One region of the Synechococcus sp. CCY9201 genome, then DNA from elsewhere that is predicted to be linked to it. Evidence: predicted binding sites of a transcription regulator. Region 1 holds the regulator's gene; the other holds the start of a gene.

What was found. Region 1 encodes NtcA, which controls nitrogen genes in cyanobacteria. Its sites were predicted from a motif close to GTANCNNNNGNTAC; they were not measured.
Region 2: the regulator NtcA is predicted to act here: its motif matches at 3,034-3,047, upstream of VB716_RS15015 (molybdenum cofactor guanylyltransferase).

Annotation. Positions count from the first base shown of each region.
Region 1 is NZ_JAYGIC010000100.1:43-6,826, forward strand. Features, by position in the region: partial or broken gene VB716_RS10075 (DUF3084 domain-containing protein) at 1-329, opposite strand, end outside; gene VB716_RS10080 (sulfotransferase) at 541-1,371, shown strand; gene ntcA (global nitrogen regulator NtcA) at 1,392-2,126, opposite strand; gene VB716_RS10090 (cob(I)yrinic acid a,c-diamide adenosyltransferase) at 2,455-3,096, shown strand; gene dcd (dCTP deaminase) at 3,096-3,689, shown strand; gene VB716_RS10100 (hypothetical protein) at 4,038-4,184, shown strand; gene thyX (FAD-dependent thymidylate synthase) at 4,264-4,989, opposite strand; gene VB716_RS10110 (thioredoxin domain-containing protein) at 5,024-5,587, opposite strand; gene VB716_RS10115 (NIL domain-containing protein) at 5,680-6,093, shown strand; gene VB716_RS10120 (hypothetical protein) at 6,107-6,601, shown strand; partial or broken gene VB716_RS10125 (lytic transglycosylase domain-containing protein) at 6,546-6,784, opposite strand, start outside.
Region 2 is NZ_JAYGIC010000155.1:28,416-40,013, forward strand. Features, by position in the region: gene VB716_RS15005 (methyltransferase) at 1-949, shown strand, start outside; gene VB716_RS15010 (GTP 3',8-cyclase MoaA) at 967-2,088, opposite strand; gene VB716_RS15015 (molybdenum cofactor guanylyltransferase) at 2,187-2,810, opposite strand; gene VB716_RS15020 (MFS transporter) at 3,156-4,718, shown strand; gene VB716_RS15025 (nitrate reductase) at 4,812-7,016, shown strand; gene VB716_RS15030 (nitrate reductase associated protein) at 6,977-7,447, opposite strand; gene VB716_RS15035 (anthranilate phosphoribosyltransferase family protein) at 7,437-8,552, opposite strand; gene VB716_RS15040 (hypothetical protein) at 8,806-8,949, shown strand; gene VB716_RS15045 (hypothetical protein) at 8,976-9,179, shown strand; gene VB716_RS15050 (ferredoxin--nitrite reductase) at 9,494-11,062, shown strand; gene VB716_RS15055 (hypothetical protein) at 10,992-11,432, opposite strand; partial or broken gene VB716_RS15060 (hypothetical protein) at 11,522-11,598, shown strand, end outside.

The DNA of each region.
Region 1 (6,784 bases):
TGCTGTGCGGTGGCGCTGGCGGCCTGGGCACCGACCAGGTCGCGGCGGCTGCGTGCCAGATCGTCGCGGCTCTGCTGCAGCCTCTGCTCCAGCTGGTCCAGTTCGAACAGGCCCACCCGCAACCTTTGGCTCACCAGAAGCATCAGGCCCAGGGACATGGCACTGATCAGCGATCCGGTGAGCACCGTGATCAGCACCGCGGTGCGGCGCGGTCGCAGGTTGAACAGGCTGAGGCGCGCCTTGCCCACGCGGCTGCCGAGCCGATCACCGAGGGTGGAGAGCACGCCGCCCAGCACCAGCAGGACCAGGATCAACAACCAACCCGTCATCGCTGCCTCACCACGCCGTCGTTCCGCTGTCAGCCTTCGGATCCGGGGGATCCGAAGGCTGCATCCTGCAGCACAGACCCCGTCGTCCGGCACGGTGCGGACAGTCTGGGGAGGCGTCCCGCCGGGTCTGATCCTTGGGCTGTTCCGATGTCTGTGGTCCGGTCGGTGCTTCTGGGTCGTTTAATGTCTGGCCCGCCCGGCTTGCACCGCGATGGTTCCGGACTTCATGGTGATCGGGGCCCAGCGTTCCGGCACCACCTGGCTGCACAGGGTTCTCAGCCAGCATCCGGATCTGTGGCTCACGCCGGTCAAGGAGCTCCACTACTTTGACAAGCCCCAGATCCGCTTCGGCGTGTTCGACGCCGATGAGCGGCGACGCGCCAGGTTCTGGGACCTGAAGCGTTTCGCCCGCGATCCCCGCTGGTTCGGCCGCTACTGGTTCCTGCCGCGCAGTGATGCCTGGTATTGCCGCCTGTTTGGTCAGGGACGTCGCCAGGGCAAGCGGGTCGGCGAGATCACCCCCGCCTACGCCACCCTGGAGCGGCCGGTGTGGGAGCGGATGCAGCGTCTGGCACCGGAGCTGAGGCTGGTGTTCGTGATGCGCGATCCCGTGCTGAGGGTCTGGTCGGCGATCCGCAACCGGGTCCGCAAGGGCCAGTTCGACGGTGAGGCCGACATTGCCGCTCTGCTGGAGCAGGCCCGCATGCCCGGGGCCGTGAGCCGTTCCAACTACCTCCGCACCATCGAGACCGTCGAGGCGGTGTTCCAGCCCGCTCAGTTGCACTGCTGCTTTTTCGAACAGCTCAGCAGTGATCCTGCAGCCTTCGCCGACGACCTGTTCGACTTTCTGGCCGCGCCCCCTTTGAACGAGCGACTGCGTCTGCCGCCGGCCGTCAACGTGGCCGCCGGCGGCCGGGAACCCCCCCTGGGCTTTCAGCGGGAGATGGCGCGCGACTATCTACCGATGGTGGAGCGTCTGGCAGAGCGTTTCGGTGCCGTGCCTCAGGGCTGGCTGGATCGCTACCGCAATCTGCTCAGCTGACCTGGTTGGAGTGGAGGCGGTCAGCTGAAGCGTTTGGCCAGGGCGATCGGGTCGAAGACCGTGATCTTCTTGCGATCCACCTGCACCAGCCCGTCGTTGCGCAGGTCGCCCAGCAGCCTCGTGATCGTCACCCGGGTGGAGCCGATCGCCTCGGCGATCGCCTGGTGGGAGAGGCGCAGGTCGATCGTGATCCCCTCCTGACTGGGCACACCGAAATCGCGGCAGAGCACAAGCAGAAAGCTCACCAGCCGGGAGGACATGTCCCGGTGGGTGAGGGTTTCGATCATGGTTTCGGTCTGCAGGATGCGGGAGGACAAGCCCTGCAGCAGCAATAGCCCGACGCTGGCATCGCGCTCAATGGCCTGGCGGACCGAGGTGGCGGGAGCGGTCACCATCTCCACGCGGGTGAAGGCGATGGCGTGATAAAAGCGATCGGATCGCTGCCCGGTGAGCAGCGACAGCACACCGAACAGACTGTTTTCCCGCAGCAGTGCCACGGTGATTTCTTCACCGGATTCGTAGACCCGCGATAACCGCACGGCGCCGCGACGCAGCAGATAGACCCGTTCGGCCGGATCTCCGGGAAAGAAAATGGTTTTGCCACGCTCCACGGTCTCGACGCTGCTGCCGCCGAGACCGCGCATCACTTCGAGAAGGGTGGCTCCGGCTCCGCCGGACACACCCGACCCGGTGCCAGCGGAGCCGCTGGGGGGAGGGGGGGCGTAACGGCTGAAGCCGCGAGTAGCGCCGACCATGACGGCGGGGCAGGAACTGGGAAGCTACGGAGCGACCCTGCTCTTTCTTGTAGCAACCAACACGGTTGCTGTCAGGGCCTCCGCTTCCGCTCCCGCTCGCCAGCCCCTGGCGCTCTGGGCCTGTGCGGCTGTTGACGCCTGTCGCAGCCTGTGCCGCCGTTTCCGCGAAACCGTCTGTTCCCACCAGGGATGGTGTGTGTGGCTTGTCCAGGGCGCAGATGCCGCTACATTCAGGTTCCAGCGCAGCGTCCGATCCCATCGCTTCGGTCCCTGTCCAGGTCGGCCGGAATGATCCGCTCGCCCGGCCCCATCGCCCTCCGGGATGTCCATGACCGCCAGTCTTGCCAGCCCCCAGGGCAGCCATCGCCCCTCCCAGCGGGGTGACATCTCTGTCCGGGGTCAGCGGCTGGAGGCCCGGCCTGAGCAGCGAACTGACCCTGTCCGCCCAGCGACTCGCGCTGTAGTGCCCCTTCGGCCCGTGCCTCAGGCCGAAGGGCTGCTTCAGGTGCACACAGCCCCTTTCCGCGGCAGCTTCGGCGCCGTGTTCAGCCAGGCCCTGCGCACGGCGGGTCTGGGCAGTCGCGTCCTGGTGAGTCAGTTTCTCAAAGGTGGCGTGGATCAGGGGCTGGGCCGCAGTCTCTGGCTTTGCGGCCGCCTGCAGTGGCTGCGGCCGGCGGTGCCCGCCTGCCTTGCGGCGCCCCTGCAGGCTGAAGCCGAGCAGGACCTTGCCCTGGCGGCTGTCCGGGAGGTGTGGGATTTCAGCCGCCAGCAGCTGCTGGCGGGCGCCGTGGATCTGATGGTGCTTGATGAACTGGGGCTGGCGATCGAGCTGGGTTATCTGTCTCTTCTGGATGTCACCGAGGTGCTGGAACAGCGGCCGGCTCAGCTGGATGTCATCCTGACGGGCCCGGCGATGCCCGCCGCTCTGATGGCCATGGCCGATCAGGTCACCCAACTGCGCCGCGGCTGATGCTCAAGAACGACCGCTGGATCAAGGAGCGGGCCGATGCCGGCATGATCCATCCCTTTGAAGACCATCTGGTGAGGCATCTCGAACCCGAGACCTCCAGCGCACCGGTGCTCAGCTTTGGTTGTTCCTCCTATGGCTACGACCTGCGTCTGTCGTCGCAGGAGTTTCTGATCTTTCGCCATGTCCCCGGCACGGTAATGAACCCGAAGCGGTTCAATCCAGCCAATCTGGAGCCGGCCCCCCTGCATGAGGACATCGATGGCGCCTTTTTCATTCTGCCGGCCCATTCCTATGGCCTTGGCGTTGCGATGGAGAAGCTGAGGGTGCCGCCCAACATCACGGTAATTTGCCTGGGAAAGAGCACTTACGCCCGGCTTGGCATCATCGTCAACACCACACCCGCTGAAGCGGGGTGGGAGGGCCATCTCACGCTTGAATTCAGCAATTCTTCCGGCGCAGATTGCCGCATCTATGCCAACGAAGGTATCTGTCAACTGCTGTTCTTCGAAGGCGATCCCTGCGACACCACCTACCAGGATCGTGCCGGAAAGTATCAGGATCAGCCCGAGCGGGTCACCCTGGCCAGGGTCTGAACCGACTGGTAGCCCGGGCAATGAAGAGCCCGTCATCCTGCTGCTCTGCGGTCCTCATGGCCTGCCAGGCCATGAGGATCAATGGCGCCATGCTCTGTTCCGTGAGCGTCCGTTCAACCCCATGGCTCGCTGAATAGCGCCCAGGCAGGGAAAACCGCTGCTGCACAGGAGGACGGGCTGGTCGTTGATCCAGAACACTGGATCTGAGCCTGTGGTGGGTGCTGCCACTGCCGCCCCGGAGGTCTCGACCGGGGGGGTGCTGCTGCTCCCTGAGCCCGCGGCACTCTGTGGATTTCTGAGTGTTGCCCCGGACTCGTTGGAGAGGCGCTGGCGAATCTTGTCCAGGACTTGGCCATAGCCTGCCCCACCCTGCTGCTGCAGAATGCCTTGGACCGATCCGGCTCCTGCCGCATCCAGAAGCATCTGGGCATGGCCTGCCGATCCGGCCAGCCCGCCTGTGGCCACAGCCATCCCGAGCAGGGTCAGGAGCAGTGAGTCGCGGACGGGAGGGAACACGGGAGCTGCCAGGTAGAGAGGCGATCAGGCAACTTCAAGTTTGGCGAAGGATCGCTGCTCAGGGGGCAAGACGGGCCTTGTGCAGCCGGCTTTTCGCGTACCAGTCAGCAAATTCAGGTGCCCATCGCTCCAGGTGGGGCCACATCAGATCGCAGAGGGCGCGGATTTCCTGTTGGGCATCGAGCTTGGCCCGCAGATCGAGAAAGTGGAGGAAGGCCCGCAGCGAAAAGCTCACCACAAAGTGCTGGCGGTAATCGAACGGCAGGATGCCGCGGGCATGCTCTTCGGCAAAGCCAGCCGCCAGCAGGTCGCGGTAGCGCTCAGCGGCCTGTTGGCAGAGCTGCAGATCGATCGCCCGCTGCTCCTCGCTGTAGAGGTAGCGCTTGCCCTGACGGTCGCTGTAAGAGCCCACCGGCCGCAGGTAGAACACCTCCTCCAGCTCCATCGCCCCATCGGCGGCGCGACAGATGCGTTCGCCCGTGTAGCGCATCGATTGCACATCGAAGCTCACGCCCACCCGATGCGTGCGGGCCTGCTGCATCACCGAGTGGGGGAACCAGCCCACATTGAGAACAATCTGCGCATGCTCCAGTGGTCCGAAGTGGCCGCGCTCACCTGCCAGCAGACGCTTGATGCAGATCTCCCCGGCCTTGGCCTCCTCGGGCCAGCTGCTGGGGTCGGCGGCGACGAAGCCCTCGCTGTAGTCCTGATGCATGGCCGCATAGACGCACCGCTGCGGCTCGGGAGTGGCGGCGATCAGGGCGACCCGGAAGCGGGGATCCATGGGGAGGGGCGTGGGTGCTTGGGTGGACAGGGCGTCAGCCGTGGCTGCGGGGATCCGCCATCACGGCCGGTGCCTGGGCCGTGTCGGCCAGAGTGCTCACGGCGCCGACGCCGGCCAGGCGTGGCAGCGGCGTGCCATCGATCAGGGCCTCGACCAGGGCGTTCAGTTCAGGGGCGCTGCGGGCTCCGAGGGAGCGGCCCACGGATTGGCCGGTCTTGTCGAACAGTTCCAGCTGGGGAATGCCGTTCACCTCATAGCGCTCGATCTCCGGCAGCCAGCGCGGGTTGTCGACATTGAGCAGCACCACGTTGAGCCGATCACGATGCTGCCGCTCCACCGCCTCCATGGCCGGCGCCATCGATCGGCAGGCCTCGCACCAGTCGGCGTAGAACTCCACCAGGCTGGGGCGGCCGTTGCTCAGGGCCACCGGCAGATCCAGCGACCGGCGGGCCAGCTGCTCCAGCGGCGCCTCCGGATGGAGACCTCCCCGCAACCACACCAACGCCACCGCCAGCGCCGCGGCGATCACCGCCAGCAGCACCCGCTCGCGTCGGCCCAGGGGGCTTGAGGGCGGGGAAGGGTCGCTTGGGTTCGCCATCTGCCGCAGGGAGCCAGCCGGCACTCTGGCAGTTCCGCGTCAGCCCTGACCTGGACAGCCTTGCTAGCGTCCTGCCCTGAGGATGCGGCCCCGTGAAACGACGCCTCACGCTGCATTTCCCCCGGGAAGCGGTGCACCAGCCGATCACCTACCGGCTTGCTGTCGACTTCGACATCGCCGCCAAGATTTTGCGGGCCCAGATCGCGCCGAATCAGAGCGGCACCATGGTGGTGGAGCTCTCCGGTGACATCGACGAGCTGGAGGCCGCTGAGGCCTGGCTGGAGAGCCAGGGGCTGGCCCTCAACCGTGCCCCTGGGGAGATCCGGATCGATGCCCAGCGCTGCGTCGATTGCGGCATCTGTACCGCCATCTGCCCCAGTGGAGCCCTGCGTTGCGAAGCGCCGGTCTGGAGGCTGAACTTCGAGGCGGACCGCTGTCTCGTCTGTGAGCAGTGCATCCCCAGCTGCCCGCTCGAGGCCATCGCCCTGGTGCTGGATCAGCCATGACCCTGGATCGGCCATGAATTCAGTGCTGCGCCTGATCGCCCTGCCGTTCAGGGCTCCCCTCGTGCTCCTGCTGATCGGGGTGAGTGTCTATCTCGGCATGCACTGGACCCTCACCCTGCCGGAGTTGAGCCAGCGCTTTTCAAGTCCCGGCCACTTCATCCTGCTGGTGGAGTATCTGCACGCCGTGGTGGTGGTGGTGATCTGCACGATGCCGGATCTACTCCTGTTCCGTCTGTCGCAGCTCATGGCCGCCAGCCGGGTGGTGAGCCTGGTGGTGAGCCTGCTGCTGGTCACCCTGGCCGGTCTTTATCTCCTGCACCTCAACATCCTGGCCAATGTGCTGATCCTGGCGCCGGCCGTGCTGCTGGCCCGTCTGGATCTGGTGCGGATCCGGGTGGTCCCCTCCTCCACCACCATGGTTCTGGTGCTCAACATCCTGGTGCTGAGTGGCCTCATGGCAGGACGCTGGCTGAGCACCCACGGCCAGGCGTTGGGGGCTTCGGCCTGATCGTGGCAGTCCCCTGGCTGTAACTCCAGAGGTTGCCCAGCACCTTCTTCACGTAGAGCCGCGTTTCCGGATAGGGGATCGCCTCCACCCAGAGTTCCGGTTCGTCCCGCAGGCGGCGCCGTTCAGCCGGGTCGGCCAGCCAGCCGGTCACGGCCCCCGGGCCGGCGTTGTAGCTGGCGATCA
Region 2 (11,598 bases), on a different contig from region 1:
GATGATCCACGTGGCTGCCGAACTGGAGCTCGCCGACCATCTGGCCGCCGCCAACCCCGAGGGCCTGACCGCCGAGGAGCTCGCCGCCCAATGCGGCGCCGATGCCGATGCCCTGTTCCGGCTGCTGCGGGGCCTGGCCAGCCTGGGCCTGTTCGCCGAAACCGAGCCGCGCTGCTTCGTGCTCACCCCCCTGGCCGACCTGCTGCGCAGCGACCATCCCGCCTCCCAGCGCCAGTTCGTTCGGATGCTCGGCGGTGAGCACTACGACGCCTGGGCCGACCTGCTCCACAGCGTGCGCACCGGCGAGAGCGCCTTCCGCCACCATTACGGCGAACCCGTCTTCCCCTGGTACGGCCACAACCCCGAGCGCGGCGCCATCTTCGACGGCGCCATGACCGACTTCTCCCGCGTGGAGACCCAGGGCCTGCTGGCGGCCTACGACTTCAGCGCCATCACCCACCTGGTCGACGTGGGCGGTGGCCGGGGTCAGCTGCTGCAGGCGGTGCTGCGCCACCACGGGCACCTGCGCGGCACCCTGTTCGATCAGCCCTCCGTGGTGGAGCCGGTGGTGGTTGCGCCGGAGCTGGAGGGGCGCTTCCAGGTCGCTTCCGGCGACTTCTTCCACTCCGTGCCGGCTGGAGCTGACGCCTACCTGCTCAAGCACATCCTCCACGACTGGGGCGATGACGCCTGCCTCACGATCCTGGGCCACATCCGCGCCGGCCTTGCCCCCGGCGGCCGGGTGCTGATCCTCGAGCAGGTGATTCCGCCGGGCAACGATCCGGCCCCCGCCAAGATGCTCGACCTGAATATGCTCGTGATGACCGAAGGTGGCCGCGAGCGCACCCCCGGCGAGTACGCCCAGCTGCTGGAGCGGGCCGGCCTGCGTCTTGAGGCGATCACCGCCACACCGTCGCCGATCAGCGTGGTGGAGGCGGTGCTGGGCTGAAGCTCATGGGGTCAGCCTCAGCCCCCGAGGTAGGCCATCTCTGCCGGAGTGGCTCGGCCCGCGGTCGTGCCAACGGCCTCCCTACGTTCTTCGCTGTAGCGGTCCTGCCGCTGTTGCCAGAGTGCCCCGATCGCAGCCCGCAGTCCCGCCGCATCCGGCGCTGCGGCTGTACTTGGCCGGAGCCAGGGTTTGAGGTCGCTGCCGCCGCTGGCGAACAGGCAGGTGTAGGCCACGCCGTCGGAGGTGACCCGCAGGCGATTGCAATCGCCGCAGAAGGGGGCGCTGATCGAGGCCACCACCGCCACATGCAGCGGCGCGGCGCCGGCTGAAGACCCTGGGTTGTCGAGGTAGCGCCAGCGGCTGGCGGTGCCCTGGGCCGGACGCCCCACCGGTTGCAGCGGCCAGTGGGCTCCGATGCGCCGCACCATCTCGGCGGCGCTGAGCACCTGCTGCGGGTCCCAGCCGTTGCGGTTGCCCACATCCATGAACTCGATCAGGCGCAACTCCACCCCCCGCTGACGCGCCAGGGCCGCCAGCGGGATCAGCTGGTCGTCGTTGCGGCCGCGGGCGATCACCGCGTTGAGCTTCAGCTCCCCCCGGGCCGGATCGAAGCCGGCGGCGCGGGCATGCTCGATCGCCTCCAGCACCCGCTGCAGCAGCCGCTCCCCCCGTGCCGCCTCGGCCTTTGCAGGCGGGGCGGTGCTGTCCAGACCGGCCATCCGGGCCACGCTGGCGCCATCGGTGCCATCAAGGCTGAGCGTGATCCGATCCAGCCCGGCCTGCCGCAGCGCCCTGGCCCGTTCCGCCGTGAGCAGCGCCCCGTTGCTGGTCAGGGCGATCTCGCGCAGCTGGCTGCCCTGGCCGCGGTTGCTTTGTCCGCTGGCGGCACCACCTTTCAGCGGCTGCAGGCTGCTGATCAGCTCCTCGAGCGGTGCATAGAGCAGTGGCTCCCCGCCCGTGAGCCGCAGCGAGGAGAAGCCCAGCCCGGCGGCGGTTTCGATCAGCTGCCGCCGTTCCGCCAGGGTCAGCAGCTCGGGCGGATCCCGATCGTCCGGGCAGCAGTAGGGACAGGCCAGGTTGCAGCGGGCCGTGAGCGACAGCCGCAGCACCCCCGGCGCGCGGTGGTGGCGATCGAGCAGAGGGACTGGGGGGTCTGAGGCGGCAGGGTCCACGCGGGCATCAGCCCTTGAGGCTTCGGCTCCGCCCAGCCTGCCGGGTTCCGCCTTGGGCTGGCGAGTCACGGCCCGGCTGCCTTGTCCGGTCGTGCGGCTGGCCCGTCGTGGGGCCAGTCGTGCGGATGGTTGCAGTTCCTCAGCTGGGAGGGCTCCAGCCTCACCGGCAGCACCGGCTGGCGATCCAGCCAGCCCTGCAGGCGGCGATGGCCCAGTGCCAGCCAATCCTCCAGATCGCGGCGCACGGTTGGCGTGTTCGGGTAGACCCCCAGCAGGGGCTGCAGGCGCTGGCCGTCGTGGGCGAGGCAGAACTGGTGGGGGTGTTGGTCTGCGGCTTCGAGCAGCTGCCGCAGGCTCTGGGTCTCCAGCCAGGGCATGTCCACTGGCATCAGCAGCAGGATTGCGTCGTCCGGGTGCCGGTGCATCAGCCGCGCCAGGGCCCGCAGCGGCCCTCGCCAGGGGGGTGGTTCCTCGAAGCAATCCAAGGGCACGCCCAGGGGCTGCGCCAACCCTGCGGCCAGGGCCAGGTGGGACGAATGGCGGCTGCAGAGGGTGATCGGCTGCTCCAGGGCGGCCAGCCGCCGCAGCCCCCGCTCCAGCCAGGTGCCGCCGGCCGGATGGGGCAACAGGGCCTTGTCGCGGCCCATGCGGTGGCTGTCACCACCGCTCAGCAGGCAGCTGCGCAGCAAGGATCAGCACTGCTCAGCCGGTGGATTTCGGCAGTAGCTGTTGCTTGCGAGGATCACGCTGCCGTCCACAATCGTCAGAGGTCTTGTCATGACATTCGCTGATCAGATGGCTTGAGAATGCCAAGGAGGGTGGCTGAACCATTGCTCTGTCTTCCTTGTCTGTCTTCCTGGATCGATACAAGCAGCGATGCAGTCCGGCATGAAGGCTGCTCGATGACCATCCGTAACTGTGGCTACATCGCGGGTTTGGTGTGAGCTGGTCTAATGCCTGAGCGGTTGGCATGGTGCGCCGCTCAAAGGCTCCGCCCGATTTTCGAGAGGTGAGGGTCGCCATCTTGATTTCACATGCTTGCCGAACTCTGGTCACTCCAGGGCAGATATAAGACACTGCATCTCACCTGGTTTGCCTTTTTCCTTACTTTCGTTGTCTGGTTCAACCTTGCACCCCTGGCCACCACGGTCAAGGCCGAATTTGGGCTCAGCGTTCCTCAGATCCGCACCCTGGCGATTTGCAACGTTGCCCTGACAGTGCCCGCCCGCATTCTGATTGGAATGCTGCTCGACAAGTTTGGACCCCGAATTACCTACTCCACGTTGTTGGTGTTTTCGGCGATCCCCTGTCTGATGTTTGCGGCCGCTCAGGATTTCAACCAGCTGGTTGTGGCCCGCTTGTTGCTTTCTATCGTGGGCGCCGGGTTTGTGATCGGCATCCGAATGGTGGCTGAATGGTTTCCCCCCAAGGAGATTGGCGTTGCCGAAGGGATTTATGGCGGCTGGGGAAATTTCGGCTCGGCTTTCTCTGCCTTGACCCTGGTGATCGTGGCCGGCTGGCTGTCATTCTCCGGCGGTTTTGAAGTGGATGGTGCTGTTCTGAACTGGCGAGGTGCAATTGCCTTGACGGGCATCATTTCGGCCGTCTATGGATTGATTTATTATTTTAATGTCACCGATACGCCCCCCGGAAAAACTTATCAAAAGCCCCTTAAGACTGCTGGTCTCGAGGTGACATCGATCAAGGATTTCTGGGGTCTGATCGGCATGAATGTGCCCTTCGCGGCGATCCTGGCGGTGCTGGCCTGGCGCCTCCAGAAAGTGAAGTTCCTTGATGCGGGTGGATATACGATTGCCCTGCTCCTGGTGCTGGTTTTCTTTGTCTTCCAGACCTGGGGCATTATCCGAACCAACAAGGCCCTGATCCTGGGTCAACGCACCTACGACAAGGACGATCGCTATCAGTTCAAGCAGGTGGCGATCCTGGAGCTCACTTATATCGTCAATTTCGGGTCCGAGCTGGCGGTGGTGTCGATGCTTCCCACCTTCTTTGAAACCACCTTTGACCTTCCCAAGGCAACGGCGGGCATCCTGGCCTCCGCTTTTGCCTTCGTGAACCTGATCGCCCGACCTGGCGGCGGCCTGCTGTCCGACAAGCTCGGTTCACGCAAGTCGACCATGGGATTTCTCACCATCGGCCTGGGTATCGGCTATCTGGTGATGAGCATGATCAAGCCCGGCACTTTCACCGGCAATGCTGGCATTGCCCTGGCCCTGGTGCTCACGATGGCCTGCTCGTTCTTTGTGCAGGCTGGCGAAGGCTCCACCTTTGCCATGGTGCCTCTGGTCAAGCGCCGGGTCACCGGCCAGATCGCTGGCATGGTCGGGGCTTACGGCAATGTGGGGGCCGTGGCTTACCTCACGATCTACAGCCTGCTGCCCGTCTGGATGGGTGGCGCTTCGGCGGAGCCTTCGCCTGAAGTGATTGCTGCCTCCAACAGTGCCTTCTTCCAGATCCTGGGAGTGGCTGGCTTGATCGTGGGCTTCATGTGTTACTTCTTCCTCAATGAGCCCAAGGGCTCCTTCGCTGATCAGCATGAGGGTGAAGCCGTTGCTGCCGCCTCCCCCGCGGGCTGATTGCCCGCTGTTTTGAGGCCTGGTTCTCCACCACGACCGTCGACATCAGGCAGGCCGATGGCCTGCCTTTTCCATTGTGATCGTTGTCTGTTCATGGTTGATTCCGCTGCCTCCTCCCTGCGCTCCCAGTGCCCCTATTGCGGAGTTGGGTGCGGGCTTGAGCTGATGCCGCCGGCCTCGAAAGGCAAGCCCACCCGTCGAGGTGACGATGGCCTGCCGGTCTGGGGTGCCCGGGGCGATCGGCAGCATCCCTCCAGTCTCGGACAGGTCTGCGTCAAGGGAGCCACGGTCTGCGACACGCTGGATGGGGGAAGGCAGCTGCAGCCCCTCTATCGCGCCAGCCTGGATGATCCGTTGGCGCCGATCTCGTGGGATCTGGCCTTGGATCGGATTGTGCACCAGATCAAGGCGAGTCTGGCTGGCAAGGGGGCAGACGCGATCGCCATGTATGGCTCCGGCCAGTTTCACACCGAGGACTACTACCTCGCCCAGAAACTGTTGAAGGGGGCGATCGGTACCAACAATTTTGATGCCAATTCACGCCTGTGCATGAGTTCGGCTGTGGCCGGCTATGCCCGCAGCCTGGGCTCTGATGGCCCGCCCTGCAGTTATGACGACCTTGACCACTGCGGCGTCGCCTTTCTGATCGGCACCAACATGGCGGAGTGCCATCCGGTTCTGTTCCAACGTCTGCTCAAGCGCAAACGGCGCCAGCCTGGATCCCTGCAGCTGGTGGTGGTGGATCCGCGCGCCACCGCCACCGCTGCCGCCGCCGATCTGCATCTGCCGATTCGCCCAGGCACCGATCTCGTGCTGCTGCACGGAATTGGCCATCTGCTGTTGCGGCAGGCATGGATCAATTTTGAGTTCATCGAGGGGGAAACCGAGGGTTTTGCGGCCTATGCGCAGTTGATCCAGGCCTGGACTCCCGATCGGGTGACGCGGATCTGTGGCATCACCGAGGAGCAGTTGCAGGCTGTGGCCTCCCTTTGGGGTGGTGACGGTCCGGTGCTCAGCCTCTGGTCCATGGGCGTGAACCAGAGCGTCGAAGGCACTGCCACCGTGGCGGGGATCATCAACCTGCATCTGATCACCGGTCAGATCGGCCGTGTCGGCGCCGGACCGTTCTCGCTCACGGGACAGCCCAATGCGATGGGGGGGAGGGAGGCCGGTGGCCTCTCCCATCTCCTGCCCGGCTATCGCACGGTCGCGGATCCTCTGCATCGCCGGGCGGTGGAGCAGGTCTGGGGGTTCCAGCCTGGTGCGATCAGCCCCGCCCCCGGGCTCACGGCCTGGCAGCAGGTGGAAGCGATGGAGGCGGGCGAACTCGATCTCTGGTGGGTCGCCGCCACCAATCCGTTGGTGAGCCTGCCCAATCTTGAACGGGTCAAGGCGGCGCTGCTGCGTTGTCCCCTGGTGGTGGTGAGCGAGGCCTATGCGGAGACGGAAACAGCTCAGTACGCCCATCTGATCCTGCCCGCTGCCCAGTGGAGCGAGAAGGAGGGTGCCATGACCAACTCCGAGCGACGGGTCACCCTCTGCCCCTGCTTCCGCCCCGCTCCCGGCCAGGCGCGTGCCGATTGGCAGGTGTTTGCCGAGGTGGGTCGCCGCCTTGGTTTTGTGGATCAGTTCACCTATGCCTCAGCCGCTGAGGTCTATGCCGAGTTCGTGCAGCTCACCGCCGGTCGTCTTTGCGATGTCTCCGGTCTGAGCCACGATCTTCTCCGTCTGGAGGGGCCCCAGCAGTGGCCCTTTCCGATCGGCACCGAGCCCACCACCGAAGCCCGGCGGCTGTACACCGATTGGCGCTTCGCGACCCCCAGTGGGCGCGCCCGCCTGATCGCCGAGCAGCCGCTGGGGCTGGCGGAACCCCCCAGTGAGGCCTATCCCCTGGTACTCACGGTGGGGCGCTACCTCGGCCACTGGCACACCATGACCCGCACGGCCCGTGTTCCCCGGCTCACGGCGATGCATCCCGAACCCCTGCTGGAGATCCATCCCGACGATGCGGAGTCCCTGGGGCTGGAGAGCGGAGCCCTGGCCTCGATCACCTCGCGGCGGGCCAGCATCACCGCCAGGGTCGACATCACCGAACGGATTCGGCCAGGCACGGTTTTTCTGCCGATGCACTGGGGATTCATGCAGGAGCAGGCCTGTGAAGTGAATGCCCTGTTGCATGAGCAGGCCTGCCCGATCTCGAAGCAGCCTGAACTCAAGGCAGCGGCGGTGTGTGTGCGGCGGCGCAGTCGCGAGCAGCTTCAGGGGAAGATTTCCGCCAGCGCAGCCGCCAGGTTGTGATGGTCGTGCCCGGGGCGGGCCAGCTTGCAGAGGGCGAAGCGTTCCAGTTCCGACAGGGCAAGCCAGCCCTCCGGCGTGAGGCTGTATCCCAGCTCGGCGGCCGCCGTCGTTGCCGCCATGGGCGGTTCACCTCCCTGCTGCCATGGTTCCTGGCTGGCTACCGGCAGGTCTGTGGCTTCGCCATCCGGCATCTCCCGGGTGCACTGCTTCAGATGGGTGGCCAGGGCCCGGAGTGCCTCGGCATCGTCGCCCCAGAGCACCAGCTCCTGCCGCGCCGCTTCGGGCATCGCCAGCCAGTGGCTGAGGCGAAGTTTGATGCCGGCCAGATCAAGTTTGCGCCTCACACAGAGAGGGATGCAGCGCCAGTTGCCGACGAAGTCGTGCTCAAAATCAAAGCAATGGCTGCCCTGACTGGCCTGGTCAGGACGCATCGGCCCTCCACTGGATCAGACGCTGCAGCTGGGTCAGACCGGCGCCGCTGTTCACCAGGTTCCGGGCCATGGCCAGGCCACGCTCGAGATCGGCCTGCACCCCCGCCAGAGAGAGATAGACGCCTGCATTCCAGATCAGAGCCGTTGTCAGCGGGCCCTGTCCGCCCAGGGCCGCCAGCGCCTGTTGACTCCAGCTGTCCAGCTCGAGCCAGGGCACATCGTTGTCGTAGCAGCCATGGTCACGGGGATGGAGGATCATCCGCTCGATCTGGTCACCCCGCGCACGGGCGGTGATGCAGGCCCGGCTGATCGGCAGGTCTGTGCTGCCTTCCAGGCCTTTCACGGTGATCACCTCCTCCTCGCCCGTCAGATCCAGTGCTTTCCATGCCCGCGATTCGGTGGGGGGATGCACGAAGCCGCTCACCAGGAGATGGGGACCGCGGTGGGCGGTCCAGAGCAGTTCGAGGCTGGCGACGGGTGGGCGCTTCCCCAGATCTTCCCGAATCTCGGTGAGCCGCTCCGCCAGGGGAAAATGATCGGGCTGATGGATCAGGGCCAACCGCTGCTGAGTGAGCCCCTCCTGAACGGTGGCCAGCGGCAGGTGCAGCAGATCGAGGCCCAGGGAGGCGAACAGTTCCATGGCCGTCACCCCGTATTTGACCGGCATCCGGCTTCCGCCCTGCAGCACCACCGGCAGGCCGGCGGCAGCCAGCACCAGGCTGGTCAGCGGGTAGATCGGCGCTGTGCGGGTGCGGCCATCAAAGGGCATGCCGAAGCTGACCGCTCGCTCAGTGGTGTGGAGGGCGGGGCCGAGGTCCCTGTAGAGATCCAGCATGCCGGCGAGTTCCTGGGTCTCCGGTCGTCGAATCCGGTGGGCGATCAGGAAGGCACCGATCTGGGCTGGACTGGCCAGGCCGCGCAGCATCAGCTCCAGAGCATCCCGCGCTTCGCTGCGGCTGAGGCCCTGGCTGGTGTGCTCACCGCTGCCGATTTTCTTGAGATAGAGCTTGAATCGCTGGCGTTCATCACTGGGCTGTCTGGCAAATGCTGCTGCGGCTTCCAGGGTGGTCGTGGGATCTGGCGCGGGATTCGAGGTGGCTGGCATCAACATGGACGGTCGGCACTGAATCCACCAGCACCAGTATTTTCCACAGCTGAATGCGGAACTGTGCGGGTTGTGGCCTGAGCCGCACGGGGCCCAAGCGGACGGTGTCAGCCCATCACTGCGAAGAAGTATCAAGCGATACTGATTCTTTCCTGAAGAGGCGAGGGGGCGATCAGGTCGATCGGTTCGGTACCAACCATTGCATCGAGGCGCGTCGTGGGCCGAGAGAGTCACCCGAACGTCCCCTGTTCCCGTGCGTCTCGCCGCTTCCTTTGGACTGTTGCTCGGTGTCCTGCATGGCTGGAGCGTTCTGGATCTGAGGGCCTCCCAGGCGGCCGCCCCCTTCGCAGGCCTCTCGGAGGCGGCGCCTCTCCAGGATTCGGGCCGCTCATACTGACGCCATTCATCAGCTTGGTTGCTGCCATGGCTGCGCCGCTGCAGGTCACCCGCGCCCAGGCCTCGCCCCTGGGGGTGGCCCTCGCCTTCCTTGGCATGTTCGTGGTGGGCTCGCTCGCTGTTCAGCTGCTGGCTTCGCTGCCGCGCTCCTCGGGAGCGGCTTCCCGGTCGGCTCCGGCGCCGGTGATTGCCCATCAGGCGACGCTCTGGCAGACCCTCGGCGAACGCTGAGTCTCGGCGGGTCGGATTCAGGGAGTGTCCCGGGCCAGCCTGGTCTGGGAGCTGGGATGGGGGCGCGGCGAGATTCCGTAGCGGTAGTGACACGAGCCCTGAAGCTTCCGCCTCAGGATGTGGCGATCGCGTGATTCGGGTACTGGCGCTGCTGTTTCGGCTGCCGTCTCCGACGACTCTTGCCGGCTGCGTATCCCTCATTGGCGCTCGCCGGCCCCACCGCTCTGCTGGATGCCGGCGTGGTGGGGCTTTCGAGGTCACGTCATCCCTCCGCCGCTTCCTGTTCCGGCGCCGTATGGGCGCGCTACTTCTTTATGCAGACCCCTCCCGTAACCGATCTGTCAGCTGAGCCCAAGCTCAGTAAACTCGAGCAGGCCAAAGCCGACTTCTGTGGCCTCGATCTGGAGCCCCAGCTTGCAGATCTCGCTCTACAGGGGTGGGAATCCCTGGATGAGGCCACCCTCACCATTCATCTCAAGTGGCTGGGCATCTTTTTCCGGCCGGTTACGCCGGGGCGCTTCATGCTGCGGCTGCGGCTGCGCAATGGTGTGATTCAGGCGGAGCAGTTGGAGGTGCTGGCCGAAGCCGTGGATCGCTGCGGCGAGCATGGCAGCGCCGACATCACCACCCGCCAGAACCTGCAGCTGCGGGGGTTGTTGTTCGAAGACATGGCCCCGCTGCTGGCGGCGATGGAGCGGGTGGGCCTCACCAGCCGTCAATCCGGCCACGACAATCCCCGCAACATCACCGGCAATCCACTGGCCGGCATTGATCCCGAGGAGGTTTTCGATACACGACCACTGGTGAGCGCGATTCAGGAGCGGCTCTTCGCTCCGGATGGTCCCCGCAACCTGCCCCGCAAGTTCAATGTGGCGGTGGGAGGGGCGCCAGACAGTTTCCTTCTGCATAACGATCTTGCCTTTCTTCCGGCCTGGAGCGGTGGGGCCAGTGGTGGTGAGCTTGGCTTCACGGTGATGGTTGGAGGCTTCTTCTCCGCCCAGCGCAATGCCCTGGCTCTCCCGCTGGGCGTGTGGCTTCCTCCGGAGCACTTGCCCACATTCACGCTTGCGGTGCTTCGCCACTTCGAGGATCAGGGCAACCGGGAGGTGCGCAACAAGAGCCGGTTGATGTATCTGATTGATGCCCTGGGGCTCGACGACTACCGCACCGCCGTGCTCGCCCGGTTCGCTGCATTCGCCGGTATCGCGGCGGCCGACACGGTCCGGCCGCACGATGGCAGCAACCTCGTCTGCCGCGCCCCGCGTGATGGTCTGGGGGTGCATGCCCAGAAGCAGGACGGCCTGCATTGGGTGGGCCTGCATGTGCCGATGGGCCGGTTCCGTGGCGCCGACCTGTTTGAGCTGGCGCGCCTGGCGTGCACCTATGGCAGCGGAGAGCTGCGTCTGACCGAAGCCCAGAACGTGCTGTTGCCGAATGTGCCGACTGACCGCCTGGAGGCGCTGCAGCAGGAGCCGCTGCTACAACGCTTCCGTCTCGATCCCGGAGCCCTGCAGGCCGAGGCGGTGAGCTGCACCGGCAATGCCTACTGCAGCTTTGCCCTGATCCCCACCAAGGGCCTGGCCCAGGATGTTCTCGATGCGCTGGAGACGAGGATCGATCTCCCTGAGGCTGTCCGCATGCACTGGACCGGTTGCCCCAACGCCTGCGGCCAGCCCTACATGGGTCAGATTGGCCTGATGGGTGCCAAGGCTCGCAAGGATGGCGAGATGGTGGAGGCCGCCAAGATCTTTCTGGGAGGTTCCATCGGCCAGGAACCGAAGCTGGCGGAGCTCCACGACAAGGGGGTCCCGCTCACCGACCTGACCGATGTGTTGGAGCAGCTGCTCCTGGAGCGCTTCGGTGCCACGCCGAAGGCTGCCTGACCGCCCCCGGCCACCAGGCAGGGCGACGCCAGCCGTGCTGCTGGCGTTGCTCCTGCCGCCAGACCCGATCGATCGCCTCCAGTGCGGCGGTGTCGTGGGGGTCCTGCCCGCCGTAGAGGAGACGGGTGAGCCGCTCAGGGTCGAATCCCATCAAGGCCGCTTCCTGCCACAGGCGGCTGCTACGGGCCGTATCGCCGAGGGCGAACTGGGCTCGATCGAGATCGCGCACCCATCGGAACAGCAATTGCCGCTCCTTGAGCGCATCCAGTCCGTCGAGCTCCGCCCCTGACGCCGAAACGCTGGCCGATTGCACCCCAACGCCGCGCTGTCGTGCCCGATCGAGCCCTGGGTCTGCGGTGGTCCGGATCATGCGATTGGCCATGGGGTCGTTCGAGCAAGCCTGCACTTGTGATAGACGCCATGGACGCCACCACCCTCTCCATCACATCAAACGTATCGATGGCTACGGTTTCTGAGCCAGGGTGGTGCCCGCCCCATCCCCGTGCCATGCCGGAGCTGTTGCCGCCACCGGGCAG